Regions from separate parts of the Arthrobacter sp. MDT1-48-3 genome, predicted to be linked through region 3. Evidence: predicted binding sites of a transcription regulator. Region 3 holds the regulator's gene; each other region holds the start of a gene.
The links. The regulator LexA, encoded in region 3, represses DNA repair genes until DNA is damaged. The targets are predictions, from matches to a motif close to TCGAACANNTGTTCGA.

Region 1 (10,467 bases), on a different contig from region 3:
ACATCGCGTCCGTCGCCGCATACGCCGACCGCGTCCTGGTCATGAGTGCCGGATCCATCGTCGAGGAGGGCGTCACGAGCGAGCTGCTCGCCCGACCCCGGAACCCGTACACCCGGGAGCTGCTGACAGCCGCCCGCCTCGCGCCCGAGTCCCGACGTCGTCAGCCCTCCGCAGAACGCGAGATCCTGGTCCTGGACGGGGTGGGCAAGAGCTTTCCGGCACCCCGGGGAAAACGCCATACCGCCCTCGAGGACGTCTCCCTCTCCCTCAGGCGCGGAGAGATCCTCGGGATCCTGGGCCAGTCGGGGTCGGGCAAGAGCACACTCGCGAAAGCCGTCGTGGGGCTCGAATCCGTCGATACCGGGTCCATCACCCGTTCTCCCGACGGCGCCGGTGGAGACCGGATCACCGCCGTGCAGCTCGTGTTCCAGGAGCCGCACAGCGCCTTCGACCCCCGCATGACCCTGCGGACCAGCCTCCGCGCACCGCTTCACGCACGCCGGGAACTGACGCCCAGGGAACGGGACGACCGGATCAGTGCTGCGATGGAGGAGGTGGACCTGGACGAGAGCCTGCTGGAGCGGCATCCCGGCCAGTGCTCAGGCGGTCAGCTCCAGCGAGCCACCATCGCCCGGGCACTCCTCCTGGAGCCACGGATCCTGATCTGCGACGAGGCCACCTCGGCACTCGACGCGCTCTCGCAGCGCACCATCCTGAATCTGCTGCTCCGCCTGCAACGCGAGCACCACCTCTCCCTGGTCGTCATCTCCCATGACATGGACGTGGTGAGGTACATGTGCGACAGGGTTGCCGTCATCCTGCAGGGGCGGGTGGTCGAGGTTGCCCAGACCCGGGACTTCTTCGCCACGCCCCTGCACCCGCACAGCCGGACGCTCGTCGCCGCGTCGATCCCCTGTCGCGCCGAAGGACTCTGGGCGGCTCTGCATGCTCCCGGGCTGGTCCGGGCGCCGGACGGAAAGGCATCCCGTGACGAGGCTTGACGCGCCGCTGCCGGGACCGGCTGCCCGCGCCACCCGTGCTCCGGACCACCCCGGGTGACACGCTCCGCCTCCGGTGATCTCTCCCGATGATCCCTGCTCCCTCGACGACTCAGCGCGGCGCACCGGTGCTCCTGTCCACCCAACTGGTCTTCAACATCGGCTTCTACGCCGTCGTCCCCTTCCTGGCGCTCGTCATGTCCGAGGACCTCGGGCTGGGTGCCGCCGCCATCGGCGTCGTACTCGGCGTGAGGACCTTCAGCCAGCAGGGCCTGTTCCTGCTTGGAGGGGTGCTCGCCGACCGGTGGGGCCCTCGCCGCAGCATCCTGTCCGGTTGCGTGCTCCGGGCGGCGGGCTATTGCGGACTGGCCGCGGCCGACAGCTTCTGGCCGTTCCTCCTGGGCGCCGTACTGACCGGCATGGGTGGCGCCCTCTTCTCGCCCGCCGTCGAGGGGCTCGTCGGCGCACTCGATCGAGCCCGCGCAGCGGACGGCAGCCGGCGCCGGAGTCTGTTCGCGTGGCTCGTCCTGTTCGGCGAGGTGGGCGCCGTCACCGGGCCCCTGGTCGGGACCGGCCTCCTGCCACTCGGCTTCCCGATCGTCGCCGGGTCCGCCGCCTGCCTCTTCCTCACGGTGGGAGTGGTCCTCTGGCTGATCATGCCGCGGGGGCTTCCGACGACGGCCCCCTCGCCCCGGGCAGCAGCCGGGGGCCATGACACCTGGGCCTGCCTGCGGGAGCGTCGCTTCCTCGCGTTCTGCGCGTTCTTCGGCATCAACCTCCTCGCGTACAACCAGCTGTACTTCACGCTCCCTCTCGAACTCCAGCAGAGCGGGGCGGGCGCCGGACTTCTGGGCATGCTGTTCACCATCGCCTCGATCCTGACGATCGCACTCCAACTACCGGCGTCGTCCGTGGCAGCGAGGATGGGGACGGTCGCGGCGCTACGGGCCGGGTTCTCGTGCATCGCCGTGGCCTTTCTGCTGATCACGCTGCTCGGTACCACCGGCATGCACCTCGTGCCCGGACTCCCGGCGGCCACCGGACCGGTGTGTCTCGTCGTCCTCCTCAGCCTCGGACGCATGCTCGTCGGGCCCGCCGGGCTGCAGCAGGTGCAAGGTTTCGCCGGGGCACGGCCGCTGGGTGCCTACTACGGGCTCCTCACCAGCTGCGGAGGCCTCGCCGTGGTCTGCGGCAACACGCTGATAGGTGTGCTCCGGGACACCGTGGGCAGCACCTCCGGCTGGGTGCTCCTGGTCCTCCTCAGCGGGGCTGCCGCTGTCTTCCTCCCCCGTTTCCTTCCCCTGCCGTCCACGGCGGCGTGACCTCCGACGGGCATCGGCTCACAACCCCTTCTTCCTGCACCCTCGGATCGGCCGTCGGCGGCGCGCTTCGCAGACACCCTCGGTCCGATCGGACGCTCCGCCTGGAGGCGGATCTAGAAATGCGTGATGCAGTACGGCTCCTCGGAGCGTCCGAACAGCGTGTCGAGGAGCTCGACAGCGTCCTCGGCTGCAGCGTCGAGAGCGCCGGCCGCTGCGAGTGCTGAAGCCGACACCCCCCCGAGGTAGAGCGAGCCGAGCGCATTGATGGTGAGGGTGGCGTCGGGTGCCGCCGCGGCCTCGACGTGCTCCATCTGGGCGACGCCGTCGACGACGGTCAGGACGTAGGAGCCGCCGGCGAGCCCGAGCGCGTCCAGGACCTCCAGGACGATCGTGCCGCTCCCACGGTACGAGCGCCTGCCGAGCGCGGCCGGCACGTCGAGCAGGCGGACCCAGAGGACGTCCTCGGTCCCCTTCACGTCGTAGCAGCGCCGGTCGCGCAGCGCCCAGGGCAGCGGGTCGTCCCGCCGCGCTCCGTCCCAGGTGACGACCTGCACGAGGTCGAGCGATCCCAGGTACCGCCACAGTTCGAGGTAGGCAGAGGGTGTGGCTGCCACCAGATCCACGATCTTCATCGTGTAGGGCGTCGTGTCCCAGCCTGCGAAGCGGTAGGACACGTACCCTGCCGGCGTCCCCTCGGCGTCGTAGTGCACCGCCATCCGCACGTTGCGGTCCTCGACCGGCCGTTCCCTGCCCCACTCGCCCGAGGCGCGGCGCGGGTAGGCGTACTGCCGGTCCACGGAACCGAAGGTCACGGCGTGGAAGCCTGCGAAGATCTGCTCGGCGAGGCGCACTGCGTGCTCCCGGGCCACCAGCGTCGTCGTACCGGTTCTCGGTGCCGTCACCTCGAACCGCTCGCGGACGTCCACCTCGACGGCCTGCGTGAACGTGGCGCAGCCGAATCCGAAGCGCCCGTAGATCGTCGCCTCCGACGCGGTCAGGATGGCCAGCGGGAGCCCCCGTTCCGCGGCCTCCCGAAGGTCCCTGGTCATCATGGAGCGCAGGATGCCGTTACGCCGGTGGCTCGGCCGGACAGTGACAGCTGTGATCTGGTGGGCTTCGATCTGTCCCGCTCCGACGTTGAGCGGATGCACCATCGTGCCGTAGGTGGCCACCGGATGGTCCGCACCGAGAGCCTCGGCGGGCTGGGCACGATCGTGGACGCCCCACAGGACCCGCTGGTCCGCCTGGTACGCCCCGAGGAATTTCGGGATGTCCTCCGGATCGAACGTGCCCTCGTGGAACCCGATCCCCTCCGCATCGAGCCACTTCGTGAAGCGGCCGTCCGCCGTGACGTCCTCGTCGGCGGCAGGGCTGAAGATCTCGGTGTGCAGGTCGGGTGCGGTGTTGTGGCTCACTCCACCACCCTAGCCGCGGCGGTCCGGCGTGGACCAGGGGCGCCGTCGGCGCCGACTTCAGGGGTGGCAGGACGACGCCCTCCGGCGGCGGGGGCGGGGCGCCTCTTAGCGCGCTCGCATCGGGAGGAGTACGACGACGGCGCCCGGCTCGAGGGCCGGAATGCCTTTCCAGGCTCCTGTGCTGAGCGCGGGAGGACGACGCCGTCCGGCGGAGGGACGGTGTGTGTCTTCGGGCGCTCGGGCCGGGCATGGTCCGACGACACCGTCCGACGGAGGGGCCGGGACGCCTCTTCGCGCGCTCGCGTCGGGAGGAGTACGACGACGGCGCCCCACCTCTGATTTCGTGAGCGATCGCACCCCGATTCCATGAAAATAGGGAGCGTCCTGTCGTTGTCCACATAGGCCGAGGAGCACGCGGAATAGTACGCGTGTTCGATAAAATTCAGGGTATGGCCATTGCCCCGCTCGAGTGTTCCGCGCAGACCCCGACTGCAGTGGGTACGCTGAACTCGGCCTTCGCTGCGCTCACGGAGTATGCCCGAGAGCTGGGCCGGCAAGGCCGTGTCCCCTCCCGGCCGGAGGCACTGCAGCTCATCATCGACATCGAACGTGTCTCGAGGGTCGTGGACCATCTGCAAGTCCTCGCCGCACGCCTCGCCGAGGAACACTACCGGGTCGACGAACCCGATCACGGCAGTACGTCCGGGAGTACGTCCGGGAGTACGTCCGCACCCGGGTCGCTGCTGGCCCGGGCAGAACAGGCCATTCGCGCCGAGGCTCCGATTCCGGCCGCTTGCAGCACCGCCTCCGCGGGTACCGCCTCCTCGAGCACCGCTTCGTGGGGTACCGCGTCGTTGGGTGTCGGCAGCGCCACGGGATCCTTCTGGGGGTCGCGGGCGGGTGCAGCACCGGATGGATTCAGGGATTGCGCGGACTTCCTGCGCGGGACTCTGGGGATCAGCCGTGCCGAAGCCCGACGCCGGCTGGCCCTGGCGGACCTGGTGCTGTGCCAGATGTCGCCAACGGGTGCGGCGCTGCCTGCCCGGCTGGAGACCCTCAGTGCAGTGGTGGAGGCGGGGCTGGTCAGCGGTCGGGCCGCGACGATCGTGTCCCAGGCAGTACAACGGGTGCAGTCCTTCGCGACTCCGGAACAGGTCGAGTCGATGGAGGACCACCTGACCCGGCAGGCGGTCGAGTCCGACGAGGACGTCCTGCGGGTCGTGGCCCGCCGCTGGGAAGGAGTCCTCGACCAGGACGGGCAGGAACCCACCGACAAGGTGCTCCGGGCTCGCCAGGGCGTCTTCCTCAGGGGCCGCCGCCATGGCCTGCACGTCCTCGAGATCGGCGCCACCGACGAGCAGTTCGAACACCTTGCCACCGTCATGAACACCGCCACCAATCCGCGCATGCACACCGACCGCGCCAGTACGGCCAGTGCCGGTGCCGACGGCCTCGGCCCTGCGGCCGAAGGCGCGGGCGAATCCGGCGCCTCCGGTGCTGCTGCCGAGAGCGGGCCAAGATCAGACACCGGCTACGGCGCAGCCTCCGGAGCAGGCTCCGGTGCAGGCTCCGGCTGGGGTGGGGGATCAGATTCAGGCAGAAACACGGATTTGTACGGTGACCCGGAGGGAGCAACAAGGGCTCAGATGTTGCTCGAAGGATTGGTCTCCGCGTGCAAGATCGCCCTGAGCACGACTAGTCTTCCCGCAACCGGCGGCCACCGACCTCAGGTGATGGTCACCATCGATTATCAGGACCTCATCGAACATACCCAGAACCTCACCCTGGACCTCCCCGGCAACCTCGCCAGGGGCCTCACCGGTCAGACGCAGCGGGCAGGGCAGCGGCCGGGTCACACGGTCTTCGCCGGCCAGGCCAGTGCCAGGACCATCCGGCGGATCGCCTGCGACGCGGACATCATCCCGATCGTTCTCGGCGGTGCGGGTCAGGTCCTGGACCTCGGGAGAGCCCAACGCCTCTTCCCACCCCACCTGCGTCGAGCCCTGGTCGCCCGTGACAAGGGCTGTGCCTTCCCGGATTGCACCATCCCGGCGCCCTGGTGCGAAGCCCACCACATCGACCCCTGGTCCCGCGGCGGGAGAACGAGCATCGGCAACGGAGCGCTGCTGTGCTCACGACACCACCACCTCATCCACCAGGGCATGTGGACGATAGAGCCCCGAGGCGGCATTCCCTGGTTCCGCGCGCCCGGATACCCTGGCCGGGCAGGCGTTCCCCGGACCAACACCTACTCGCATACCGGACGAATCGTTCGAGACGAACTACTGCACCACGAACAGCTGCACGATGAATCACACCACCAAGGACGACGGCCCGTCGAACCACTCCACGACATGACCCGGGGCATCCCCGCCACCCTTGCCTGGAACAGGGCGGAGCAGACGAGGCCTGGTTGGAACCGACCGGAACAGACGAGGCCCGGCTGGGACCAACCGGAACAGACGAGGCCTGGCTGGAACAGACCGGAACAGACTACCCATGGCTGGAACAGACCGGAACAGACCACCCCTGGCTGCAACAGACTGGAACAGACCCACCCGAGCGGGAACAGAGAGGTACTGACCTGAACCGCTGTAGTCCGACCTGACCCGACATGACCCAACCTGAACCGCCCGGATTGACCTGATCGACCTGATCGACCGAATTGACTCGATCGACTTGCTCGACCGGAACGGACGTGAGCAGATCAGCCCTGCTTCGGAAGAACCGCTACGGATCCGACAAGACCGTCACAGGTCAGAACGGACCGGACCGGACCAAGCCAGACCGGACCGGAGCACCGCAACACCTCGTTCTGGTCCGCGGACGCTCAGGTCGTCCCCGGTGCACTACACCTAGTGGGCGGCGTCGTGCCAGCTTGCTCCTGTGCCCACCGAGACGTCGAGCGGAACGGAGAGATCCGCCGCTGCGCCCATCTGCTGCCGCACGAGCGCCTCGACCTCCTCGGACTCACCCTCGGCGATCTCGAGCACGAGTTCGTCGTGCACCTGCAGCAGCATGCGCGACGCGAGGCCCCGCTGGGTCAGTGCGTCGTCGACGCCGAGCATGGCCTTCTTGATGATGTCCGCAGCCGAACCCTGGATGGGCGCGTTGAGAGCCGCCCGCTCTGCCATCTCGCGGAGCTGCCGGTTGTCGCTCGACAGGTCCGGCAGGTAGCGGCGCCGACCCTCGATGGTGGAGGTGAAGCCGTCCTTGCGGGCCTGCTCCACGATGCCGCGCAGGTAGTCGCGCACCGCGCCGAAGCGCTCGAAGTAGTCACGCATGAGGGTGCGCGCCTCGTCCACCGAGATGTTGAGCTGCTTGGAGAGCCCGAACGAGCTCAGGCCGTAGACCAGCCCGTAGGACATCGCCTTCACCTTGGACCGCATGGCGCTGGTGACTTCCTCCGGCGCGACGCCGAAGATGTGCGAGCCGACGAAGCGGTGGAGGTCCTCGCCCTCCTGGAACGCCGAGATGAGTCCCTCGTCACCGGACAGGTGCGCCATGATGCGCATCTCGATCTGCGAGTAGTCGGCCGTCATCAGGCTCTCGAATTTCTCGCCGTTGCGTCCCTGCCCGACGACGAACACCTCGCGGATGCGGCGGCCCTCGTCGGAACGGACGGGGATGTTCTGCAGGTTCGGATTGGTCGAGGAAAGCCGACCTGTCGCCGCGATGGTCTGCAGGTACGTGGTGTGGATGCGGCCGTCGTCGTCCACCGCCTTGCGGAGCCCCTCGACCGTCTGGCGGAGCTTCAGTGCATCGCGGTAGGCGAGAAGCTGCTCGAGGAAGGGGTGCCCCGTCTTGGCGATCAGGTCCGTCAGGGCGTCGGCGTCAGTGGAATAGCCCGTCTTGATCTTCTTGGTCTTCGGCAGCTCGAGCTCGTCGAACAGGACGGTCTGCAGCTGCTTCGGCGAGCCGAGATTGATCTCCTTGCCGATGATCCGGTACGCCTCGGCTCCGGCGGCACTGATCGTCTTCGAGAAGTCGTCGAAGAGCCGGTCGAGCCCGTCGACGGAGACGGCCACGCCGGTGAGTTCCATGCGGGCGAGCACTTCCGCGAGCGGAAGCTCCAGCCCACCGAGCAGCTGGTTGGCCCCGCGCTCGACGAGCTGACCGGCGAAGTGCTCACTGAGGCGCAGTGCGGCATAGGCGGCGACCACGGCCGGCGATGCGACGTCGTTGCCGCCGAGGTCGAGCGCCTGCTGGCCCGACGAATCATTGGCAGACGCCGTGATGGACAGCCGCAGGTGGTACTGGGCGAGGTCGGCGAGATCGTAGCTCCGCCGGTCGGGCTGGATGAGGTACCCGGAGAGGGCTGTATCGTCGATCTCCCCCGCCAGCACGAGGCCCCGGGCGGACAGCAGCTTGAACACTGCCTTGAAGTCGTGGACGATCTTCGGCGCGTCGGTGTCGGACAGCCAGTCCCCCAGCACCTTCTCGGCCTCGGCATCGAGAGCTTCCAGCGGGATGAAGGCTGCGGAGAGCCCGGTGACCACGGCGACCCCGACGACGTCGGTCACCCCGGCCGTCGTCTCGGTGGCCAGCGCCACCGAGGCCTGCGCCTGGTTCGTGGCCCTGAACCATTGCTCGAGTCCGGCGGCGTCGTCGAGCAGCACGTGTGCGGGAGCACTCTGCTCATCGCCCTCGTCAGCGGTCTCCTCCTCGCCGAAGAGGTCGAACAGCCGTTTGCGCAGCGTGTTGAACTGCAGGGAATCGAAGAGGTCCTCGACCGCCGACCGGTCCGGGTGCTGCGAGACCATGGCGTCGAGGTCCACGGGTAGGTCCAGATCGGTGAGCAGCCGGTTCAGGCGCCGGTTCCGCTTGACGTCCTCGATGTTGGCGCGCAGCGAATCCCCGACCTTCCCGCCGATCTTGTCGAGGTTCTCGAGGATCCCCTCGAGCCCCCCGTACAGCTTGATCCACTTCGCCGCGGTCTTCGGGCCGACGCCGGGTACCCCCGGCAGGTTGTCGGCGCTCTCCCCCACCAGCGCAGCGAGGTCCGAGTACTGGTGCGGCGGTACGAAGTACTTCTCCTCGATGGCCTGCGCATCCATCTGCGGGATGTTGGTCACGCCCTGCTTCGGATAGAGCACGGTCACGCGGTCGTTGACGAGCTGGAAGGCGTCCCGGTCCCCGCTCACCACCTGCACGTCCCAATCGGCACTCGCCGCCTGGTACGCGAGGGTGGCCAGGATGTCGTCCGCCTCGTAGCCGTCGAGGGAGATGGTCGGGATGCGCATCGCCTCCATGACCTTGATGATCAGGTCCACCTGTCCGTGGAACTCCTCGGGCGTCTTGGAACGGCCGCCCTTGTACTCCGTGTACTCCTCGGAGCGGAAGGTCGGTGTGTCGAGGTCGAAAGCGACTGCCACGTGGCTCGGCTTCTGGTCCTTGATGAGGTTGATGAGCATCGCCGTGAAGCCGTAGACCGCATTCGTGTGCTGGCCGGTGTCGGTCGAGAAGTTCTCGGGCGGGAGCGCGTAGAAGGCACGGAAGGCCATGGAGTGCCCGTCGATGACGAGGAGCCGGTTGCGTGAACCGTCGCTGCGACGCGCCGGCGCCTGCCCGCCGGCCGGTGCCACAGAGCCGTCCGGAGTGCTCTCCGCGGGCGGTGCGATGGTCAGGGTGGCAGCTGGTTTGGTCGTTTCACTCACAGGTGCCAGCCTAGTTGCCATGACAGACAACCGCACCCGGCCCGACGCCGTCCACGCACCCTCCGGAGACCGGCTGGCCGAGCTCGTCGCAGCGGGCATCCCGCCGGAGATGCACGGCTGGCTCGGCCGCTACGGCGTCGGCGCCCTGACCGTGAAGATGGGCATCGTCTTCTCCGAGATGAGCGCCGAGCGCATGGTCGCCACCATGCCGGTCGAGGGCAACCAGCAGGTCGCGGGCATCCTCCACGGCGGCGCCCACGTGGTGCTCGCCGAGACCCTGGGGTCGTTCGCCGCGGGACTCCACGCCGGCCCGGGCAGGCAGGCCGTCGGCATCGAGGTGGGAGCGACGCACCACCGCAGCATCGATTCCGGCACGGTGACGGGCACCGCGACGGCCATCCACCTCGGCCGGACCCTCACAACGCACGAGGTGGTGATGACCGACGAGCAGGGTCGGCGCCTCTCCACGGCCCGCATCACGAACCTGATCCGGGAGGTCAGGGACTGATCCGGCGTACCGGCCGCGGTGCAGCTCCTTCCGAGCCGGGAACGGGACACCGTACCCCGATGCGGAAGCGACCGGATCGGGCAACGATCCGGCCCGTCCGATGAGCACGACGGCGACCTACCGGGCGGGTGCGGGGTCGCGATTGCAAGCTCCGACTGAGCCGGGAACTCCTGTTGCCCCGCCTGAGGGCGCTGCCTACCGTGAAAGAAGGGCTGCACCACCGCCGCCCCGGTAGGAACTCGAACGGAGACCCCGTGGCCGACAAGAAGACGAAGACCATCGCCGCCGTTCTCGCCGCCGGCGCCCTCTTCCTGGGCGGGTGCGATCTCGGCAACAAGGACAGCGACAACTCCGGGACCGATACCGGGAACTACGACGACAACAACGGGATCGACACCGACCTCGGAGACGACAGTCGCGGCAACGACCTCGACGACGCCCCGGACGGCGGGAACGACAAGTGACGGATCGCGGTCCCGTCCTCGCCCGGGCGGCGTTGCGCGGCGTGGCAGCGGGCCTGGTCGGGACGGCCGCAATGACGGTCGGAGAACTCGTGGAGCAACGCAT
Region 2 (10,467 bases), on a different contig from region 3:
CGAGCCAGGCATCATCGAACTCCTGCAGACCGGACCGTCCCTGGCCGACGTGAAGCTCGGCGAGCTCAGCCCGGCCGCCGGCGACGGCTCCTACCGCTTCGTCGTCGAGGCCTGCCGCCTGGCCCGCGAAGGCAAGGTCCAGGGCATCGTCACCGCGCCGCTCAACAAGGCCGCGATGCACGCCGGCGGGCACAAGTGGCCCGGCCACACGGAGCTGCTCGCGCACGAGTTCGGGGTGGAGAACTTCAGCCTCGTCCTCTCCGCGGGCGACCTCTACTTCTTCCACCTCACCACCCACGTCTCCCTGCGGCAGGCCATCGAGGACGTCACACCCGAGCGCACCGGCAATGTCATCGAACTCGTCAGTGCCTTCACGAAGGCGCTCGGCAACCCGGACGAGCCGATCGGCCTCGCCGGGCTCAACCCGCACGCCGGCGAGAACCGCCTGTTCGGCGACGAGGACGCCGACATCCTCGCCCCCGCCGTCGCTGCCGCCCGCGAGAACGGCATCAACGTGCACGGGCCCATCCCCGCGGACGCGCTCATCCCCGCCGCGGTCAAGGGCAAGTGGAACATGGTCATCGCCTGCTACCACGACCAGGGCCACGCACCCTTCAAGGCGGTCTACGGCGACGACGGCGTGAACATCACCGTCGGCCTGCCCGTCGTCCGCGTCTCGGTGGACCACGGAACGGCGTTCGACATCGCCGGCCAGGGCATTGCCCGCGAGGCGAGCCTCGTGCTGTCGATGCGCCGCGCAGCTGCGCTGGCACCGGGCTGGGACCACGTCTGGCGGACCGCGCAGAAGAAGTAGGGGTTCGTACAGTCTGATGACCGGGAGGGGGCACGCTGCCGACGCCGTCGCCGCTTGTCCTCTCCCGACGCCTAGGATCGGAATCATGACGAGCGACGAAGACCTCGACCCACCCGTCCCCAGCTACCTCGAGGGGATCGAGCTCAAGCGGGTCCACGACGGCAAGATCCTCGAGAAGCACGACGACGCCTCGTCGCCTTCCTCCGACAGCGCCTCGTTGTCCTCCGACAGTGCTGACGCGTAGGTCTTTGACCACCATCGTGAACCGGAGCCTCTCATGACCGGACCAGACGATCCACAGGAGCGTCCACTGGATGCGGGGAGCAGCGAGCCGCTGCACCTGCAGCTCCGCGGGCATCTGCGCGCGCAGATCCTGAACCACTCACTGCCGCCGGGCACCTCGCTGCCCAGCGAGGCACAGCTGCAGGTGCGGTACGGGGTGTCCCGATCCGTGGTGCGTCAGGCCCTCGGCGCGCTCACCGATGAAGGGTTGATCGAGCGGGGGCGCGGGCGCGGCAGTACCGTGGCTCCACGCCGCGAGCACCACCGGCTGGTGCACCGCACATCCGGACTCTCGGCGCAGCTGGGCAGCACCGGGGCGAGCGTCGGAACGGAGGTGCTGTCGCTGACCGTACAGGACGCCGATGCGTCGACGGTGGTCCTCGGGACCCCGCAGGTTCTCGCGCTCGAGCGGCTGCGGACGGCTGACGGTGTGCCCATCGCCGTCATCCATACGTGGCTGCCGGCACCCGTCTTCTCCACATTGGACGCCGAGTCCCTGCGGGACGCATCACTCCATGCGGTACTCGGTGAGAAGTTCGGCGTGCGGATCACGTCCGGCAAGCGGCAGATCCGGGCGGTACCGGGCGACGGAGACCTGCTGCGACTGCTGCAGCTGGAGGCGTCGTCGCCCGTCCTCCTCCTGGAGGGAACGAGCTTCGACCAGGACGGCCGGCCCGTGGAGGTCTTCTCGACCTGGCACCACCCCGACCATGTTGTGTTCGACATCGACATCCAGAATGAGCCTCCGGCACCGGCAGTGACAGGCGGCCTCTCGCCGTCGTCGGCTGGTGACACTCCGGACGCGGTCGCCGATCGCGCCCGCCGGCTGGGAGCCGATCTGCTCCGCCTCGCCGACGATCTGTCGCGCAGCAGTTCCTGATGACGGTGGTACCCGCCGTCCGCTCCGCGCTCCCGGCGGCCCCGGCATCGTCCCTCGGTGGCCAGTTCCATTCTTGATCTCACCCGATCGGGTCGATACGGCGTGAGCACATAGGCCTCCTTGCGCTCTCCTCGGGTGCGGTGCCGGTCATCGGGGTTTCGCCTGTTCCTCGACTGGTCTCGAAGCTGCTTTCCGGCACCTTCTCTCTTCCTTACGGCGGAGTAGACCCATTGACAATTTTTCTTGTCGAGCGCACGATGATGGCATGTACGACGTCGAAGTCATCGAGAGCGCTGAGGCAGCCGCCGCTGTGCTGGATCCGGTCCGAGCCAGGCTGCTCGGCGAGCTCGCCGTTCCGGCCTCCGCCGCCGGGCTCGCCGCCCGGGTCGGTATCGCACGCCAGAAGATCAACTACCACCTCAGGACGCTCGAGACGCACGGCCTCGTGGAACTGTTCGAGGAGCGCCGGCACGGGGGCATCACCGAGCGGGTGCTGCAGGCGTCGGCTGCGTCCTACGTCGTGTCACCTGCGGCGGTCAGCGGGTCCGCGGCCGATCCGGACGCCAACAATGATCACCTGTCGGCGGGTTACCTCGTCGCGCTGGCCGGCCGGCTGATGCGCGAGGTCGGCGCCCTGGCGCGCCGGGCAGGCGCATCCGGTCAGCGCCTGCCGACGCTGACCATCGACACGCAGATCGGTTTTCGATCCGCGGCTGACAGGGCCGCCTTCGCGGACGACCTGACCGCCGCGGTGCTCGACCTGGCCGCTCGCTACCACCACGACGACGGGCTCCCCCACCGGCTCGTCGTCGCCGCCCACCCCCTTCCCGAGGAGAAGTCATGAGCACGACCCCGAACGTCCCGTACCGCCTGGAATTCAGCGTCGAGGTCCCGGGGACCCCGGAGCAGGTCTGGCAGGCCATCGCCACCGCCAAGGGCATGAGTGCCTGGTTCCTGCCGACCGAGATGGAGGAGCGCGAAGGCGGTTCCCTTCATTTCGCCATGGGTCCCGAGATGGGCTCGGACGGTCAGGTCACCCGCTGGGACCCGCCGCGCCGCATCGAGTACGAGGAGGACTGGGCCGCCCTCATGGGCAAGGACCCGGAGGCGCTCAGCCCGCTGACGTCGGAATTCCTCGTCGAGGCGCGCTCGGGCGGCACCTGCATCGTGCACGTCACCAGCAGCGGCTTCGGGACCGGTGATGCCTGGGAGTCGGAGTTCTGGGATGACATGAGCACCAGTTGGATGCCGTTCTTCGACAACCTGCGCCTGTACCTGACGCACTTCCCCGGCCAGGAGGTCACTCAGCTCGAGGCTTCCGCGTCCCACCCCGGAGACCCGCAGACACTCTGGGCCACCCTGCACGGTGCGCTCGGCCTGGGCGATGAGGGCGCAGCGGTCGAGGTCCGCGGCACCACCGGCACGGTGGAGCGTGTCGGTGAGCGACAGGTACTGATCCGGATCACCGCACCGGTACCCGGGATGCTCAGCGTCTTCGCTCACGGCGAGGGCGAGAGTGCAGCGACCGTGGGCGTACGGGCGTATCTGTTCTCGGCCGACGCGGCGGACTACGTGCAGCGCGAGGAGCCGGCGTGGCAGGCCTGGCTGCAGGGGCTCAGCGTCCCGGCCTGACAGTTCGGGCGGGCTAGCTGCGCTCAAGGGGTGACCCCTTCCGCCGACGGGCCCGCCCCTAGGCGTGAAGGACCGAACCTCGACTGTGCCGTTCATCCCGGCTTTGGTGTCGATGCCCGCGGCCTCGGTATGGCTGCGTTAGTGAGCAGGACTTCGGCACTGCGATGGCGTTGCTCGCCACCTCGGCGTTGCTGCGGCACTCGACGCGACCTCGACGTTGCTGTGGTGCTGCCCGCCACCTCGGCGTTGCTGCGGCGCCAGCGGCCGGGCTCCTTCGAAGACTGTGGAGGAGAGGTGCCTGACTTCTCCTCCACAATGGGTCGGAGGAAGCGGGATTAGTACGTACGTTCGATAAAATGAGTCATGGCCGTTACACCGCTCGAGCATCCCGATACTCCACTGGAGTCCATTCGGTCCGAGCTGCTCGCTTTCGGTCAGGACCTGGCAGAGCACCACCTCCTCCTCCCCAAGAGTGACGTCGTGGAAGCGCTTGTCACCATCGAGGAGATCTCGAAGATCGTCGATTATCTGCAAATCATTGCCGCTCGAGCCGCTCAGGACCACGACGTTGTGAGCATCGGCGAGCAGGACGCTTGCGGGTCGCTCATTGTGCGGGCGGAGCTCAGCCTGTCGAAGGTCGACGGCGAAGGCTCCGGGGACATCGCCGGAACTCCTTCAGCAGATGCCGATCAGCGGGACAAGAAGGCCCGACATCCCGAATTCAGGACCTGTGCCGACTTCCTGCGAGCCCGACTCGGGATCAGCCGATTCGAGGCGAACCGCCGGTTGAGACTTGCGGCAGGCGTCCTGCCCGGCGTCGCTGCGAGCGGCTGTTCCACTCCCGCTCCGATGCCCATCCTCGGCTCCGCAGCGAACGCGGGCGAGGTCAGTGGACGCGCGGTCTCGATCGTCCATGACGCGGTTCAGCGGGTACGTACCGTCGCAACTCCACGGCAGCTCGAGTCGATGGAGCGCCACCTCACGCTGCAGGCGATGGAGTCGGACGAGGACCTCCTGCGCGTTCTGGCGCGACGCTGGGAAGGTGTACTCGACCAGGACGGGCAGGAGCCTACGGAGAAGGTACTGCGGGCACGACAGGGTGTCTTCCTCAAGGGCAGACGGAACGGCTTGCATTTTCTGGAGATCGGCGCAACCGATGAGCAGTTCGAGCATCTGGTGACCGCCATGAACACTGCGACGAATCCGAGGGGAAAGTCCAGCGCCCTTGAGGCCATCGGAGACCCGGCGGTTGGGATCAGAACCGTCGGGGTTGCCGGTGAGAGTGGATGGGGCGGCACAGGCGAGGGTGGCGCCGGCGGGAGCGACGCAGGCTGGAGCGGTACCGGTGGAAGCGACGCCGGAGGGAGCTCCACAGGAGGGGACGACTCAGGTTCACGTGACGCCCGCGACGACGCCCGGCCGACGCGCCCCCAGAGCCTCCTCGACGGCCTGGTGTCTGCGTGCAGGATCGCCCTGTCGACGGACGGGCTGTCTGCATCAGGCGGACACCGCCCCCAGGTCATGGTGACCATCAGCTATTCGGACCTCGTAGGCGAGATGGAGCGGGCCGGTCACGCTGTGTTCGGGCAGCAGATCAGCGTACGAAGCATCCGGAAGCTGGCCAGTGATGCCGACATCATCCCGCTGGTCCTCGGCGGCAAGGGCCAGATCCTCGACATCGGTCGGGCACAGCGGCTCTTCCCTCCACATCTGCGCCGCGGCCTCGTTGCGAGGGACAAGGGTTGCGCCTTCCCCGACTGCTCGATCCCGGCAACCTGGTGCGAAGCCCACCACATTGCGCCCTGGGCCACAGGAGGAACAACAAGTATCAGCCAGGGAGTCCTCCTGTGCTCACGTCATCATCACGTGGTGCACGAAGGGAAGTGGACGGTCGAATCGAAGCACGGCATCCCCTGGTTCACTCCGCCGACGTACGTCGATCCGGGTCGGACCCCGCGAAGAAACAGGTACTGGCAGGTGGAGGAGGCGGTCCACGAGCAACTACTCGACGCCGAAGCCGCGCAACCTACTGCCCGTAGCAACTCTGCTTGAGGGTTCGCGGGGCACCGCTGGCCGAGCGCAGCAGGGTACAGCTCACGACGTGCCGCAGGGTACCAATTGTGAACAACGAGTGAACTTTGGTTGAACAGGTAGCCTGACGGTATTAAAATTCTTCTGCCCGAGGACGGGCCGGATGTCAAGGGTCTACGGCGACTACGCGGGCATCTGCGAACGCGAGGTGTTGCCTTGGCTGACGAAGCACTGCAGGTGGCTCGACGGGTCGGCGTCGTCGCGGGACGCACCCTGGTCTACGTCCTGATCTGGGCCGGGCTCGCGCTGCTCATCGCCGCCGCCGGCATCCGCTACTACTGGGGCAAGATCACCGTGAGCCAGATGCTCATGAACCTGGTCTCCGTAGAGACCGACGGCGGGGGCGGAGCCATCGTCTGGGTCGCCATCCTGGGAATCGGCGTCGCTCCCCTGCTCGTCACCGTCGGGATCGCTCTCTGGCAGTACGTCCAACGCCGTAAGCACCCTCGTCGCTCGCAGTGGAAATCGCGCACCATCTCAACGACCTTGGTGGCCGTGGTGGTCCTGGGCGGCACCACAGCCTTCGACACCACCGTCGGTATGAGGGACTACATCGCGGCGGCCAACTCCCAGTACGACCTCGGCGACTACTACGTGGAGCCGACCGTCACCAGCGACGCGAACAAACGCAACCTGGTGCTGATCTACCTCGAATCCGGTGAAGCCACCCTCGCGGACGACCAGCTCTTCGAGAAGGACGCTTTCGCTGCCTTGAAGGGAGCCACCAAGGCGGTCGACGGTTGGCAGAGCGTGGACGACCTCCAGCAGTACAAGAGCGGAGGCTGGACCATGGGCGGCCTCACCGCGACGCAGTGCGGCATCCCGTTGAAGGGCATGGCCTCCCCTGGCGGAGGCCCTCAGACCAATGCTCTCGGTGGCGATGCGGATACCTATCTGGGCGGGGTGACGTGCCTGGGCGATGTCCTGAACGAGCACGGGTACACCAACGTCTTCCTGGGCGGCGCCAATGCCGCCTTCGGCGCAAAGGACACCTTTTTGCGCACCCACGGCTACTCGGAGCAGAAGGGCCTTTTCGACTGGCGTGCCGCCGGTGAGCCGGAGGAGAACTTCCGCAGCGACTGGGGCCTGAGCGACCAACGCCTTCTGGCCTACGCCCGGGACGAGGTCGACGAGCTGCATGCCGAGGCGGAGAGGACCGGTCGACCCTTCAATCTCACGCTGCTGACGCTGGACACCCACGAGCCCGCACACCTCTTCGACTACTGCGATGTGGACACGGAGGACGAGGTCACCTCCGTGTACTCCTGCTCCATGACCCTGGTGGCGCAATTCGTGGACTACCTGGCAGAGAAGGGTTATCTCGACGACACCGCTGTGGTGATCATGGGTGACCACCTCAAGCGCATGGGCGCGGATGACCCGTTCCACGAGCAGCTGGACGATGCCGACCGCACCATCTTCAATCGGTTCTGGATACCGGGCGACGACTACAGCACCACCACGTTGCGCCCCCGCGTGGACCAGATGAACATGTACCCCACGATCCTGGAGGCGGCCGGCCTGACACTGCAGGATGGCGAGGCGGGGGTGGGGGTGTCCGCCTTCGCGCCATTCGTCCCGGAGGCGTCGGCGCAGACGATGGAGTCGGTCGCCTATGGTGAACTGCTGGACTCACTGTCCCCACTGTTCTACGAGAGAGCCTGGGCCGGTGAGGACATCGGGCAGTAGGGCGACGCAAGGGCCGCCCGCTCCTCGGGCATGGCGCGGAGCAGTCATCGATGGCGCTGGGGCCGACCACGAGAACCCGCAGCCCTCCTGGTCCCACGAGCGGCCGGTGGGAGCGCTCACTGCTGAGAAGGTTCCGGCACCGGATCGACCACCGGAATGGTCGCATGCCGCACGATGCAGCGGGTGAAGTAGGGGTGAACTCAGGTTGAACAGGTAGCCTGACGGTACTAAAATCTTTCCGCCCGAGAACGGGGCGAATGTCAAGGGTGTGCGGCGACCACGCGGGCATCCCGAACGCGAGGTGTTGCCATGCTCGGCCGGATTCTGCACGTGACCCGACGGGTCGGCGTCATCCTTGGACGCGTCCTGGTCTACGTCCTGATCTGGGCTGGGCTCGCGCTGCTCATCGCCGCCGCAGGTATCCGTTACTACTGGGGCGAGATCTCGGTGGGTCAGATGCTCCTGAACCTCGTCTCCTTAGAGACCGACGGCGGTGGCGGCCTCGTCTGGATCGGTGTCTTCGGCATCGGCGTCGTACCCCTGCTGCTCACGCTCGGGATCGCACTCTGGCAGTCCCGCCGTCGCCGCAAGCACCGCAACCTGGGCGACATCGTGCGCCCTCGCCGCCGGTGGGTCATGCGCTCCCTCTCCACCGCCCTGGTGGCAGCCGTCGTCGTCGGAGGCACCACGGCCTTCGCGAGCTCGGTCGGGGTGAAGGACTACATCGCAGCTGCGAACTCCGAGTACGACCTCGGCGACTACTACGTGGAACCGATCGTCACCGGCGACGAGGACAAGCGCAACCTGGTGCTGATCTACCTCGAATCCGGTGAAGCCACCCTCGCGGACGACCAGCTCTTCGAGAAGGACGCCTTCGCTTCCCTCAAGGATGCAACCAGGGAGTCCGACGGTTGGCAGAGCGTGGACGACCTCCAGCAGTATCGGGGTGGGGGCTGGACCATGGCGGGCATCACCTCGACGCAGTGCGGAGTCCCGTTGAAGGGCCTGGGCACCGCAGGAGACAGCAGCTCCTCCTCGACGGACGGTGACGACGTCGACACCTACCTGGGCGGCATCACCTGCCTGGGCGATGTCCTGGGCGACCACGGCTACACCAACGTCTTCCTGGGCGGCGCCAACTCCTCGTTCGCCGCGAAGGACACGTTCCTGGGCAGCCACGGCTACTCCGAGGTGAAGGGCCTTGCCGACTGGCGGGCCGCGGGTGAACCGGTGAAGAACTTCCGCAGCGACTGGGGCCTGAGCGACGAACGACTCCTGGAGCACGCGAAGGACGAGATCGATCAACTGCACGCGGACGCGGAGCGGACCGGTCAGCCCTTCAACCTCTCCCTGCTGACGCTGGACACCCACGAGCCGGTGCACGTCTACGACTACTGCGACGTGGACACGAACAGTGAGGTCACCTCCGTGTTCTCCTGCTCCATGACCCTCATGGCCGGCTTCGTGGACTACATGGAGGAGAAGGGCTACCTCGACGACACCGCAGTGGTGATCATGGGCGACCACCTCAAGCACATGAGTGCCGGCGACGCTTTCCACGAGCAGCTCGACAACCACAGCAACCGCACCATCTTCAACCGGATCTGGATACCGGGCGCGGACGGCGACAGCACGTTGCACCCCCGCGTGGACCAGCTGAACCTGTACCCCACAATCCTGGAGGCGGCGGGCCTGACACTGCAGGGCCGCGAGGCCGGGCTGGGTGTGTCCGCCTTCGCGCCGTCGGTCCCGGAGACTTCGGCGCAGGCGATGGAGGCCGGCGCCTACGGTGAACTGCTGGACGCCCTGTCCCCCGAGTTCTACGCCCGGGCCTGGGCCGGCGAGGACGGCACGCCGTAACGCGACCCGGGTCGCTGATCCGGCGTAACGCGACCCGCGTCGCTCGATCTGCGTCGCTGATCCGGCGTGACGCGATCCGGGTCGCTGATCCGGTGACGCTCGAGATGCGTCGCTCGATCCGGCCTAACGCAATCCGGGTCGCTCAATCCGGCGTCGCTCGATCCGGCGTGACGCGATCCGGGTCGCTCCGGCGTCGCTCGATCTACGCCGCAGGCTCCCTCACCACCAGCGGTGACGGCACCCGGACTTCTGGCACTCCCACTCGGGCGTCCCGTACCGGGGCTCACCGGTTGCAGGATCGGGACGCCATTCCTCGCTCATCACGCAGCCCGCGTACACCACGCGGGGGTTCTCCTCCTGCACGGAGGGCGGGACCATGCCGTAGGCGATCGGCCAGGCCTCGTGGCCGCATCGAGGACACGGCGTCGTCCGGCTGGACCCCTTCGAGATCGTCGTCATACCCAGAGGGTAGGCGGACGCTACGACGTTCCAGGCTGCACTGAGCCGCTAGAAGTTCTTGTCAGCTGCGCAGGATCTCCGAGCTGCCGGCGCGAGCATCGCCGTCGCCCTCAGTTCCGGGCCAGCGTCTGCAGGTACGCGACGATCGCCGTCACCCCCACCTCGAAGCTGATGTCGGCGCGCGGTCCTGCCAGGGATGCCCGCGCAAACGCTCCGTGGAGCGCGGGCTGGGCCTCGGCATCCGCGAGCCAGGCCGACTCGGGCGCCGCCACATCGAGGGCAGAGCCCAGCATGAAACTGTCGAGCACGGTCACCGCCACCACCACGTCGTCGGGCGCGAAGCCCTGCTCGACGAACAGTGCGGCGAGGTGCTCGTAGATCTCGAGCGTCGCCCGGTCCGTCACCGCCTCACCCACGAGCAGCGGGATGCACTTCGCGTGCTGGCCCAGCGCGCTGCGGTAACTGCGGGCCCATGCCGCGGCCCGGTCCTGCCACGCGGGGCCGGCCGTGAAGAAGTCCCCGGCAGCCAGGGCGTCGGCTCCGATGACGGACCGGATCCCGTTGATGATCTCCGGCCGTCCCTGCACGTGGTGGTAGATCGACGACGGACTGACGGAGAGCCGCTTCGCGAGTCCCGGCAGCGTGAAGTCCCCGAACTCGTCGACCAGCTCGAGAGCCGCCCGATAGATCTTCTCCGGCGACAGGATCGCCTGGCGTGGCCGCCCCATGTTCCCCCTGACTCGGCGGCATCGCCGCACTG
Region 3 (10,467 bases):
CGGCTGACCGACGCCGGCGTGCTCGTCGAGAATGCGCTGTTCGCGACGCTGGATCCCACGATCCGCAGGGCGGAGACGCCGGACGGCATCGGTTACACGCTGGCCGACACGGTCGGTTTCGTCCGGTCGCTCCCCACGCAGCTGATCGAGGCGTTCCGCTCGACCCTCGAGGAGGTCGCCGACGCCGACCTGATCCTGCACGTCGTGGACGCCTCGCATCCGGATCCGGAAGGCCAGATCGCCGCCGTCCGCGCGGTGCTGACCGAGGTCGACGCCCGCAAGGTGCCCGAGATCATCGTCCTCAACAAGGCCGACGCGGCCGACCCCTTCGTCATCGAACGGCTGCGGCAGCGCGAGCAGCGCTCGGTCGTCGTCTCGGCCCGGACGGGCGCAGGGCTCACCGAGCTCCGTCAGCTGATCAGCACGAACATCCCGCGTCCGGGCGTCAAGCTCGACCTGCTGGTGCCCTACGCGCACGGCGAGGTCGTCAGCCGCCTCCATGAGGAGGACGTCGAGATCCTCGGGATGGAGCACGCCGACGAGGGCACGCGCCTCGAGGTGATGGTCCGGGAGGGCCTGGCAGCCGAGCTGGAGCCGTACGTCCGGCATGAGTGAGAGCGTGCGGTCCGGTGCTGCGGTCGCGGCGCCGGACGCGGCGCACCACTCCGCCGAGGCCCGGCAGGCCCTGGAACTGCTCGACGCCGCCGTCGCGGCGATGGGCGGTGAGATGCGCGCCGGCCAGCACGAGATGGTGCGGCAGGTGAGCGAGGCCATCCGCTCCGGCGACCACCTCCTCGTGCAGGCCGGCACCGGGACGGGCAAGTCCCTGGCCTACCTCGTGCCGCTCCTCGCGCATGCCCTGGAGAGCGACCGTCCGTCGGTCGTCTCGACGGCGACGCTCGCCCTGCAGGCGCAGATCGTGGGGCGGGACCTCCCGCGCCTGTTGGACGCGGTGCGGCCCGCGCTCGCACGCCCGGTCGACGTCGCGCTCCTCAAGGGCCGCTCGAACTACGTCTGCCTGCACAAGACCGGCGGGGGATTTCCCGAGGAGGACGCCCCGGACGCCCTGTTCAGCCTGGGCGAGGACGCTGCCCCCCATCCTTCCCCTGCCGGCGGTGGAGCCCCCGCATCGGCCCTCGGGAGGGACGTGGTGCGTCTCCGCGAGTGGGCGGAGGAGACGACGACGGGTGACCGCGACGACCTCGTGCCCGGCGTGAACGACCGCGCGTGGCGCCAGGTCTCCGTCTCCAGCATGGAGTGCCTCGGCGCTGCCCGCTGTCCTGTCGCCCAGGAGTGCTTCAGCGAGAAGGCCCGGGCCGCCGCGGCCGACGCCGACATCATCATCACCAACCACGCCATGCTCGCGATCAGCGCCTTCGAGGGCATTGCCGTGCTCCCCGAATACGACGTCGTGGTGATCGACGAGGCCCATGAACTCCACGACCGGGTGACGGGCGCCGTGTCCGGACAGCTGTCCGCCTCGATGGTGATGGCCGCGGCGACCGCCCTGCGGCGCCACGCCTCCATCAGCACCGGCGCCCTCGACACCGCGGCCGCAGCGTTCGAGGCCTCCGCCGAGCTCATCCCGTCCGGCCTGCTGCCCGGCGGCCTGCCGGACGATCTCGAACAGTCGCTGGCGCAGGTCCGCGACGCGGCACGGGCCGCCCTGTCCGACACGAAGACGGACGGCAAATCGGAGGCCGACGCCGACGGTGGCCGGCAGGTCGCCCGCTCGAGGACGACGCTGGTCTTCGAGCTGGCCGAGCGCATCCTCGCGGCACCGGATCTCAACGAAGTGGTCTGGGCATCCCGCCCGAGCACCTTCACACCGGGTGCCGGCTATGCGCAGCCCGACGAGAGTGCACCGGCGACCCTGAACGTCGCCCCGCTCTCGGTGGCGGGACGGCTGCGGGAAGGCCTCTTCGAGGACCACACCGTGATCCTGACGTCGGCGACGCTCGCCATCGGCTCGGAGTTCGGTCCGGTGGCGGGGTCGTTGGGCCTCAGCGGTCCCGGTGCGCCCGCCTGGACCGGCGTGGACGTCGGGAGCCCCTTCGACTATCCGCGCCAGGGCGTCCTCTACGTGGCGAAGGACCTGCCCAAACCCGAGCGGGGCACGTCGGACGCCCAGCTGAATGAGCTGCTGGTCCTGCTCAGGGCCTCACGCGGGGGCGCTCTGGGCCTCTTCTCGTCCAAACGGGCCGCCGAGGAGGCGGCCGAGGCGCTCCGGCCGAAGGTCGACTTCGAGATCCTGTGCCAGGGGGAGTCCTCCCTCAGCGCACTGGTCACGCAGTTCGCCGACGAGCCCGACACCTGCCTGTTCGGGACCATGTCGCTGTGGCAGGGCGTCGACGTGCCGGGGGCGTCGTGCCGGCTGGTGGTGATCGACCGCATCCCGTTCCCCCGACCCGACGATCCCCTGATGACGGCCCGGACGAGGGCCGTCGCGCGGAACGGTGGCAACGGATTCATGAGTGTCTCCGCCACCCACGCGGCCGTGCGGCTCGCCCAGGGAGCGGGTCGCCTCATCCGGGCGGCGGGAGACAGGGGAGTGGTGGCAGTGCTGGACAGCCGCCTCGCCACCGCACGGTACGGCGGGTTCCTCCGGGCGGCCCTGCCGCCCTTCTGGGCGACCACCGACCGCGCCACGGTCACGGGCATCCTCGAACGCCTCTCGGGCCGCTGACGCCCGTCCCGCCGTATCCGTAGGCCTCCTGGAGGGCGCCCGGTAGGTTCGCCTGCTACGTCGGCGCCGGGAGGGACGCCGAAGCGCTCGGCGGCGTCGCCGACGACGCGCCGGAGCGCCTCCTAGAGGGCGCGCATCACCGAGACGACCTTGCCCATGATGCTGGCGTGGTCGCCCAGGATCGGTTCGTAGCGCGTGTTCTGCGGCAGGAGCCACGTGTGACCGTCACGCTGGCGGAAGGTCTTCACGGTGGCCTCGTCGTCAAGCAGCGCCGCGACGATGTCGCCGTTCTGGGCGCTCTGCTGCCGCCGCACCACGACCCAGTCGCCGTCGCAGATCGCGGCATCCACCATCGAGTCCCCGGAGACCCTGAGCATGAAGAGGTCCCCGTGCCCGACGAGCTGGCGCGGCAGGGGCATGACGTCCTCCACGACCTGGTCGGCGAGGATGGGCCCGCCTGCCGCGATGCGGCCGACGAGCGGCACGAGGGCGGTGTCGACGGCGATCTGGTGCTCGCCCGCAGGCTTGCGGTCCGTCGGGGAGGCGCCGGCGGACACCGGCTCCGACGCGAGCGTCAGGGGCAGCAGCACCTCCATGGCGCGAGGACGCTTCGGGTCCCGTCGCAGGTAGCCGAGCCGTTCCAGCTGGGAGAGCTGGTGCGTCACGCTCGACAGGCTGGCCAGCCCGACCGTGTCGCCGATCTCCCGCATGGAGGGCGGGTAGCCCTTGTCGGCGATCGAGCGCTGGATGGTCTCGAGGATGGTCAGCTGGCGCGCCGTCAGCCCCTTCGACACAGAGCGGCCCCTCGGGCGTCCCCGCCCGGCCGAGAGGGGCACGGCATCGGTGGGGACGTCGGCGATGTTCGATTCCTGCCGCGCTGCCGGTGTTGGTTCCACCACTGGTGTGCCTTTCGCCTGGGACTGCGCATCCCGTCGTATCCGCCGTGCGGCTCCCGCGCAGTGGGAGCCGTTTCTGTCAGTGGCGGATGGTTGTCTTGGGACCATCACCGGCAGGCCTGCGGCTCAGGAGCAGGACACGCCGGTGATGGACCGTGCTGTTCACGCTAGGCCAGTCCGGGGCGGTTTTCAAACATATGTTCGAGCGAGTCTCGACAAGCATCGTCCGTAGATGCTAGAAATAAGCGCAGCTGAATTAGAACGTGTGTTCGAAACACGCTGCGTTTCCACACGGAACATTCGAAGGGAAAGAGGTAGGCCGATGACAGAGGCACCAGCACCGCAGGGCAGTACGGCGTTGGCACTGGCACCCGCCCGGCCGGGGGTCCACCTCCGGCTCGTCGCGGCTCCTTCGACTCCCGCGCCGGCTTCCGTGTCGGCGGGGGAGCACCAGCTCTCGTCGCGGGAACCGGAGCGCCCGCTGACCCTCACCCGGCGGGGGCGGTTGCTCCTCGTGGGCCTGCCGATCGCGCTGGGCGTCGCCGCCCTGATCCTCCTCGGGGCCTTCCTGACCTCGCAGGCCCAGGCCGGGGAATCGGCTCCCGTCTCCTCGTCCGTCGTCGACGTCAACGTGGCCGCGGGCGAGACCCTGTGGGACCTCGCCGTGCGGTACGCCCCCGATCGCGACCCGCGCGACGTCGTCACGGAGATGGTCGAGCTCAACAATCTCCGCTCGTCCGTCGTCCAGGCCGGCCAGAGTATCTCCATACCGGCCGAGGGCTAGCCCCCGGTCCCGCATCGGTTCCCGCACTGCCGGGCAGGGCCGGTCCAGGCGCCCGACGTGCAGCATTCGCTGCGAGGGCCGTCATCGCTTAAACTTGACCGGTGCCCTCCTCCGTCGATGCCCTGGCAAACCTCCCCCTGCGCGATGACCTCGTCGGGATGCACCCCTACGGTGCACCGCAGCTCGATGTGCCGATCCTGCTGAACGTCAACGAGAACACCCACGGTGTACCGGCGGACGTGCATGCAGCCATCGTCCAGGCCGTCGCCGAAGCCACCACGGGGCTGAACCGGTACCCGGACCGCGAGTTCACCGAGCTGCGGAAGAACCTCGCCGACTACCTCGGGCACGGGCTGACGCCCGAGCAGCTCTGGGCGGCCAACGGGTCGAACGAGGTCCTGCAGCAGGTCCTCCAGGCCTTCGGCGGGCCGGGACGCACGGCGATCGGCTTCCCGCCGACGTACTCGATGTACCCGCTGCTCGCCAGCGGGACGGGAACCCGCTACATCACCGCCGAGCGCGGGTCCGCCTATTCGATGACGCCGGACGCGACAGCCCGCGCCATCCGGTCCTCGGATGCGAACGTCGTCTTCCTGTGCTCTCCCAACAACCCCACCGGCACGGCACTGGGGCTCGACGTCGTCGAGGCCGCGTACGAGGCCGGCGAGGACGCGCGGGCCATCATCATCGTGGACGAGGCGTACGGCGAGTTCGCCCAGCAGGGGACACCGAGCGCGCTCACGCTGCTCCCCGGCCGACCGCGCCTGCTGGTCTCGCGCACCATGAGCAAGGCCTTCGCCCTGGCGGGGGCGCGGCTGGGGTACCTCGCCGCCGCCCCGGAGGTCACCGACGCCCTCCGGCTGGTCCGCCTTCCGTACCACCTGTCGGCCATCACGCAGGCGGCGGCCAACGCCGCACTCACCCACGCAGAGACGCTGCTGTCCAATGTCGAGGCCATCAAGGTGCAGCGCGACCGCATCGTGCGGGAACTCGAGGACCTCGGGCTCTCGCCGGCTCCGTCGGACGCCAATTTCGTCTTCTTCTCGGGCCTCGAGGATCCCCACCGGGTCTGGGAGGGCCTGCTGGACGCAGGCGTGCTCATCCGCGACGTCGGCATTCCCGGCTCCCTGCGCGTCACCGCCGGAACAGAGCGGGAGACCACGGTGTTCCTCACAGCGTTGAAGAAGCTGCTGTAGCCGGTACCGCGGCGCCCCGCCCGGCCCGGTCCTCCTAGACTTGAAGGGTTCGGAGCGCCGCATCCTCCCGGCCCCGCGCCACCCAGCCCTCCCGACCACTGCCGATCAGCGCCCGGCCGACCGCCGGCGAACAGAAGGAATGCAATGACAGTTGATGCCGCCAGCGGCCGTACGGCCCGCATCGAGCGCGTCACGAGTGAGTCCAGCGTCCTCGTGGAACTCGACCTCGACGGCACGGGCGTGTCCTCCATCGATACCACCGTGCCGTTCTACGACCACATGCTCACCGCCCTGTCGAAGCACTCCCTGATCGACCTCACCATCAGGTCCTCCGGTGACACCCACATCGACGTCCACCACACGGTCGAGGACACGGCGATCGCGATCGGCGAGGCCCTCCGGCAGGCCCTGGGCACGAAGGCGGGCATCCGCCGTTTCGGCGAGGCCACGGTGCCGCTGGACGAGGCCCTCGCCAACGCCGTCGTCGACATCTCCGGACGGCCCTTCCTGGTGCACGGGGGAGAACCCGCCGGGCAGGAGTACCACCTCATCGGCGGGCACTTCACCGGATCCCTCACGCGCCACGTCCTCGAAGCGATCGCGCTGCACGCCCAGATCTGCCTCCACGTGACCGTCCTCGCGGGCCGCGATCCGCACCACATCGTCGAGGCCCAGTTCAAGGCCCTGGCCCGGGCGCTGCGTGCAGCCGTCGAACCCGACCCCCGCGTCGAGGGCATCCCGTCCACGAAGGGGGCGCTATGACCGCGCGCACCGTCACCGTGCTCGACTACGGGTCGGGCAATGTCCGCTCCGTCGTCCGCGCCCTCGAGCACGTCGGCGCCGAGGTGGTGCTGAGCGCCGAGCCGGACGACGTCCTCAACGCGTCCGGACTGCTCGTGCCGGGCGTCGGCGCGTTCGCGGCCGTGATGAAGGGACTCAAGGATGTCGACGCCCTGCGGATGATCGGCCGCCGCGTGGCGGGCGGGCGTCCCGTCCTCGGCATCTGCGTGGGCCTCCAGGTGCTCTTCGACGAAGGAGTCGAACACGGTGTGCGGACGCCGGGCATGGGCGAATGGCCGGGGACCGTGGAACGGCTGAAGGCGGACGTCGTGCCGCACATGGGCTGGAACACGGTGGACGCACCGGAGGACACCGTCCTGTTCGACGGCATCGCCGACGAGCGGTTCTACTTCGTGCACTCGTACGGCGTCCAGGACTGGTCCTTCGACGTCAACCAGCCCGCCATGAGGCCGCCGCAGGTCACCTGGTCCGACCACGGCGGGCGCTTCATCGCGGCCGTCGAGAACGGGCCCCTCAGCGCCACCCAGTTCCACCCGGAGAAGTCCGGTGACGCGGGCGCCCAGCTCCTGCGCAACTGGATCGAGAGCCTGCGGTGAGCCGGTGCTGAGCCTCGTGCTCATGGGAGCCGCCGGCGTCCTCATCGGAGGTGCCTACTCCCTCCGGAGCCAGGAGTTCCCGCGCTGGGTGTGGATCGCCTTCCTGGTGCTGGCGGGGCTCTCGCTGCTCGCCGCCTACCTGTTCACCCTGCCCGGCGACTAGCCGCAGCACCCTGTCCAGACCGACCGTCCCGACCCAGCGGCCCCCGCCGCGCGTACGAAAGCAGCCAAGCAGACGATGAGCCCCTTCTCCGAATCACCCACGCTCGAACTCCTCCCCGCCGTCGACGTCGCGGACGGCCAGGCCGTCCGCCTGGTGCAGGGCGAGGCGGGCAGCGAGACCAGCTACGGGGACCCGCTCGACGCGGCGCTCGCCTGGCAGGAGGACGGGGCCGAGTGGGTGCACCTCGTGGACCTGGACGCGGCCTTCGGGCGCGGCTCGAACCGGGAGCTGCTCGAGCGTGTCGTGAAGCACCTGAACATCAAGGTGGAGCTCTCGGGGGGCATCCGCGACGACGAATCGCTGGACGCCGCACTGGAACTGGGTGCCACGCGTGTGAACCTCGGCACGGCCGCGCTCGAGAACCCCGAGTGGACCGAGCTGGCCATCGCCCGCTACGGGGACGCCGTCGCCGTCGGCCTGGACGTCCGCGGCACCACGCTGGCCGCCCGCGGCTGGACGCAGGAGGGCGGGGACCTGTGGGAGGTCCTGCAGCGCCTCGAGGATGCCGGGTGCGCGCGGTACGTCGTGACCGACGTGACGAAGGACGGGACCCTCAGGGGCCCCAACATCGAACTCCTCAGGGAGGTCCTCGCGAAGACGACGCGTCCCGTCGTCGCCTCGGGCGGTATCTCCAGCCTCGACGACATCGCAGCCCTCCGCGAGCTCGTGCCGCAGGGACTCGAGGGCGCGATCGTGGGCAAGGCCCTCTACGCCGGAGCCTTCACCCTGCCCCAGGCCCTGGACGTGGCAGGGCTGCCCGCCGCGGACGCGTGACCGGCAAACAGCTGCCCGCGCACATCGCCGCCGCGCTGGCCGGCAACACCGCCGACTCCGCGGGACGGCCATGGGCCGGGCGGGACCTGTCGGGACCCGACAATCCGCTGCACGCATTCGACGACGACGACGGCGCGGCCGACGTGCGGCTCGCCGCCGCGGTGGCCGGACTCCTGGAGACGTCCGACCGGCCGGGACGGGGTGAACGGGCCGTCTTCGCCGCACTGACGACGGCACGGGTGTTCATCCCCATCGTTGCCCAGCTCGGCGCGGAAGGGGACGCCGCCTCCGGCCTCCGGGCCGACAAGGAAGCGGACATGGCGCTTGTCACGCTCACCGCGCCGGACGGGCGGAAGGCCCTGCCGGTGTTCTCCTCCAGCCGGGCGCTGGGACGCTGGCACCCGGACGCCCGGCCCGTGGCCGCCTACGCGGCGCGGGCCGCCCTCGCCGCCGCGGCAGAGCAGGCCGAACTGCTGGTGCTCGACCCGGGTGCCGACGTGACCTTCGTCCTCCGGCGTCCTGCGGTCTGGGCACTCGCCCGGCAGACCGGCTGGACCCCGTCCTACGAGGACCAGGAGCTGGCCGCACTCGTCGAGGGGGCGGCGCGCGTGCAGGAGGATGTCCTGTCCGTGCGGCTCAGGCCCGGTGGAGGCGTCCTCACGCGGGCTGCCGACGGTAGCATTGCGTCCGGTGGGGGACCGGGTCCCGAATTGCGCATGGACCTCCAGCTCCGCGCGGGACTGACTCCGCAGGGGGTACGGGACGTCGTGTCGTCCTTCCGTACGAGGCTCCTCGCACTCACCGAATTCGTGGATCGCGTCGACTCGCTCGACATCAAACTCACCCGCTGACGGAGCCGTCGGCGGAGAAGGACAGCTCGTGAACTTCGCCGTATACCGGGACCTGCTGCGCATCCGGTCCGTCCGGACCCTGCTGATCGTCGGGATGATCGCCCGCTTCCCGCACTCCGCGGCAGGGGTCCTGCTGACGCTGCACGTGGTGCAGACCCTGGACCGCGGCTACGCCGAGGCCGGGGCCGTCGCGGCCGTCGTGACCATCGGGATAGCCGTCGGCGCCCCGTGGCGCGGACGGCGGATCGACAGCGCGGGGCTGCGCCGGGCGCTCGTCCCGTCCATCGTCGCGGAAGCGGCCATCTGGTCCGTCGCCCCGCACCTGCCCTACCACTGGCTGCTGGTCGCCGCGCTGGTCGGAGGCCTGTTCACCCTTCCGGCGTTCTCGGTCATCCGCCAGGCGCTGGGCGTCCTCGTGGACGGGGACCGGCGGCGCACGGCGTTCACGCTCGACGCGATCTCGACCGAGGTCATCTTCATGGCCGGGCCGGCGGTGGGTGTCGTCCTGGCGACGCAGGTCTCCACCGTGCTCGGCCTGACGCTCGTCGGACTCGCCACGGCCTCCGCCGGGCTGTTCCTGATGTGGTTCAACCCGCCGACGCGCTCGGAGCAACTCCCTGATGCCGTCACCGTGTCGGCAGCGGCGCCGGCCGGGATCGGCGAGGCCGCAGCGGACCTCATCGGCTCCCACGACGCCGTGCACCAGGGGGAACGGCGTCCGTCGCTGCTCCGCCGGGGAGTTCGGCGCGCCTTCCCCTGGCTGACGGTTCCGCTGGTGGTCGTCATGGTCATCGCGGCGGGAGCGGGACTCGTGCTGTCCGGCTCGGAGGTCGGCATCGTCGCTGCACTCGAGCACGCCGGCAACGAGGGGCAGCTCGGCCTCGTCTTCGTGGCGTGGTGTGCTGCGTCCGTGGTGGGCGGTCTCCTCTACGGGGCGCTGCACCGGCCCGTCCCGCCGTCGCTCCTCCTGCTCGGCATGGCGCTGCTGACGCTGCCGATGGCTTTCGCCGACAGCACCCTGTCCCTGGCCCTGCTGTCGATCCCCGCCGGCCTGCTCTGCGCTCCGGTGCTCTCGGCGGCGTCGGAGAAGGTGGCCGATCTCGTCCCCGAGGACCGGAGGGGCGAGGCGATGGGCTGGTACGGCTCGGCGCTGACCTCGGGTGTCGCGCTCGGCGCTCCCGTGGCCGGTGTGCTGATCGACGCCACGGGACCCTGGGGCGGCTTCACCGCGGTGGGCGTCGTCTCGGCGCTCATCGGTGCGGCGGGCTTCGCCGCACGGAACCTCGGGCAGCGACCGGCGACGGCGGAGTCGCCCCAGGCGGCCGGTCGCTCGCGCTGACGTCCGCCGCCGCGCCGGTCCGTTGCGCTCCCGGCAGGGGAGCTGCGGTCCCGCGGCCCCGGCCGTCCCTCCTGGTCTCCCGGGTCGCGCGCACGTCTGAAACGCGAACGAGCCGCACCGGCCGGTGCGGCTCGTTCAGGATCATCCCCGGAACGGCCGGGGGATCAGTTGACGGGGCCCGTGTACTTCTCGCCGGGACCCTGCCCCGGCGGGTCGGGGATGATCGACGCCTCGCGGAAGGCGAGCTGCAGGGAACGCAGGCCGTCGCGCAGCGGTCCGGCGTGCTGTGAGCCGATCTCCGGTGCCGCCGCCGTGACGAAG

Region 1: ACX80L_RS10575 (HNH endonuclease signature motif containing protein) is a predicted target of LexA. The motif match lies at 4,156-4,171, and genes of this name have one in related genera.
Region 2: ACX80L_RS07080 (HNH endonuclease signature motif containing protein) is a predicted target of LexA. The motif match lies at 3,945-3,960, and genes of this name have one in related genera.

Annotation. Positions count from the first base shown of each region.
Region 1 covers NZ_JBTNDL010000004.1:132,822-143,288, forward strand. The annotation lists gene ACX80L_RS10560 (ATP-binding cassette domain-containing protein) at 1-1,001, shown strand, start outside; gene ACX80L_RS10565 (MFS transporter) at 1,088-2,320, shown strand; gene ACX80L_RS10570 (GNAT family N-acetyltransferase) at 2,434-3,735, opposite strand; gene ACX80L_RS10575 (HNH endonuclease signature motif containing protein) at 4,185-6,323, shown strand; gene polA (DNA polymerase I) at 6,591-9,239, opposite strand; gene ACX80L_RS10585 (hotdog fold thioesterase) at 9,412-9,900, shown strand; gene ACX80L_RS10590 (hypothetical protein) at 10,155-10,364, shown strand; gene ACX80L_RS10595 (hypothetical protein) at 10,361-10,467, shown strand, end outside.
Region 2 covers NZ_JBTNDL010000002.1:473,357-483,823, forward strand. The annotation lists gene pdxA (4-hydroxythreonine-4-phosphate dehydrogenase PdxA) at 1-814, shown strand, start outside; gene ACX80L_RS07060 (hypothetical protein) at 900-1,058, shown strand; gene ACX80L_RS07065 (GntR family transcriptional regulator) at 1,092-1,976, shown strand; gene ACX80L_RS07070 (ArsR/SmtB family transcription factor) at 2,242-2,820, shown strand; gene ACX80L_RS07075 (SRPBCC family protein) at 2,817-3,608, shown strand; gene ACX80L_RS07080 (HNH endonuclease signature motif containing protein) at 3,972-5,660, shown strand; gene ACX80L_RS07085 (sulfatase-like hydrolase/transferase) at 5,856-7,388, shown strand; gene ACX80L_RS07090 (sulfatase-like hydrolase/transferase) at 7,698-9,248, shown strand; gene ACX80L_RS07095 (hypothetical protein) at 9,468-9,707, opposite strand; gene ACX80L_RS07100 (TetR/AcrR family transcriptional regulator) at 9,818-10,435, opposite strand.
Region 3 covers NZ_JBTNDL010000008.1:34,019-44,485, reverse strand. The annotation lists gene hflX (GTPase HflX) at 1-615, shown strand, start outside; gene ACX80L_RS15015 (ATP-dependent DNA helicase) at 608-2,686, shown strand; gene lexA (transcriptional repressor LexA) at 2,809-3,522, opposite strand; gene ACX80L_RS15005 (LysM peptidoglycan-binding domain-containing protein) at 3,905-4,366, shown strand; gene ACX80L_RS15000 (histidinol-phosphate transaminase) at 4,525-5,562, shown strand; gene hisB (imidazoleglycerol-phosphate dehydratase HisB) at 5,707-6,324, shown strand; gene hisH (imidazole glycerol phosphate synthase subunit HisH) at 6,321-6,959, shown strand; gene ACX80L_RS14985 (hypothetical protein) at 6,964-7,122, shown strand; gene priA (bifunctional 1-(5-phosphoribosyl)-5-((5-phosphoribosylamino)methylideneamino)imidazole-4-carboxamide isomerase/phosphoribosylanthranilate isomerase PriA) at 7,198-7,956, shown strand; gene ACX80L_RS14975 (SseB family protein) at 7,953-8,807, shown strand; gene ACX80L_RS14970 (MFS transporter) at 8,836-10,146, shown strand; gene ACX80L_RS14965 (DUF1844 domain-containing protein) at 10,311-10,467, opposite strand, start outside.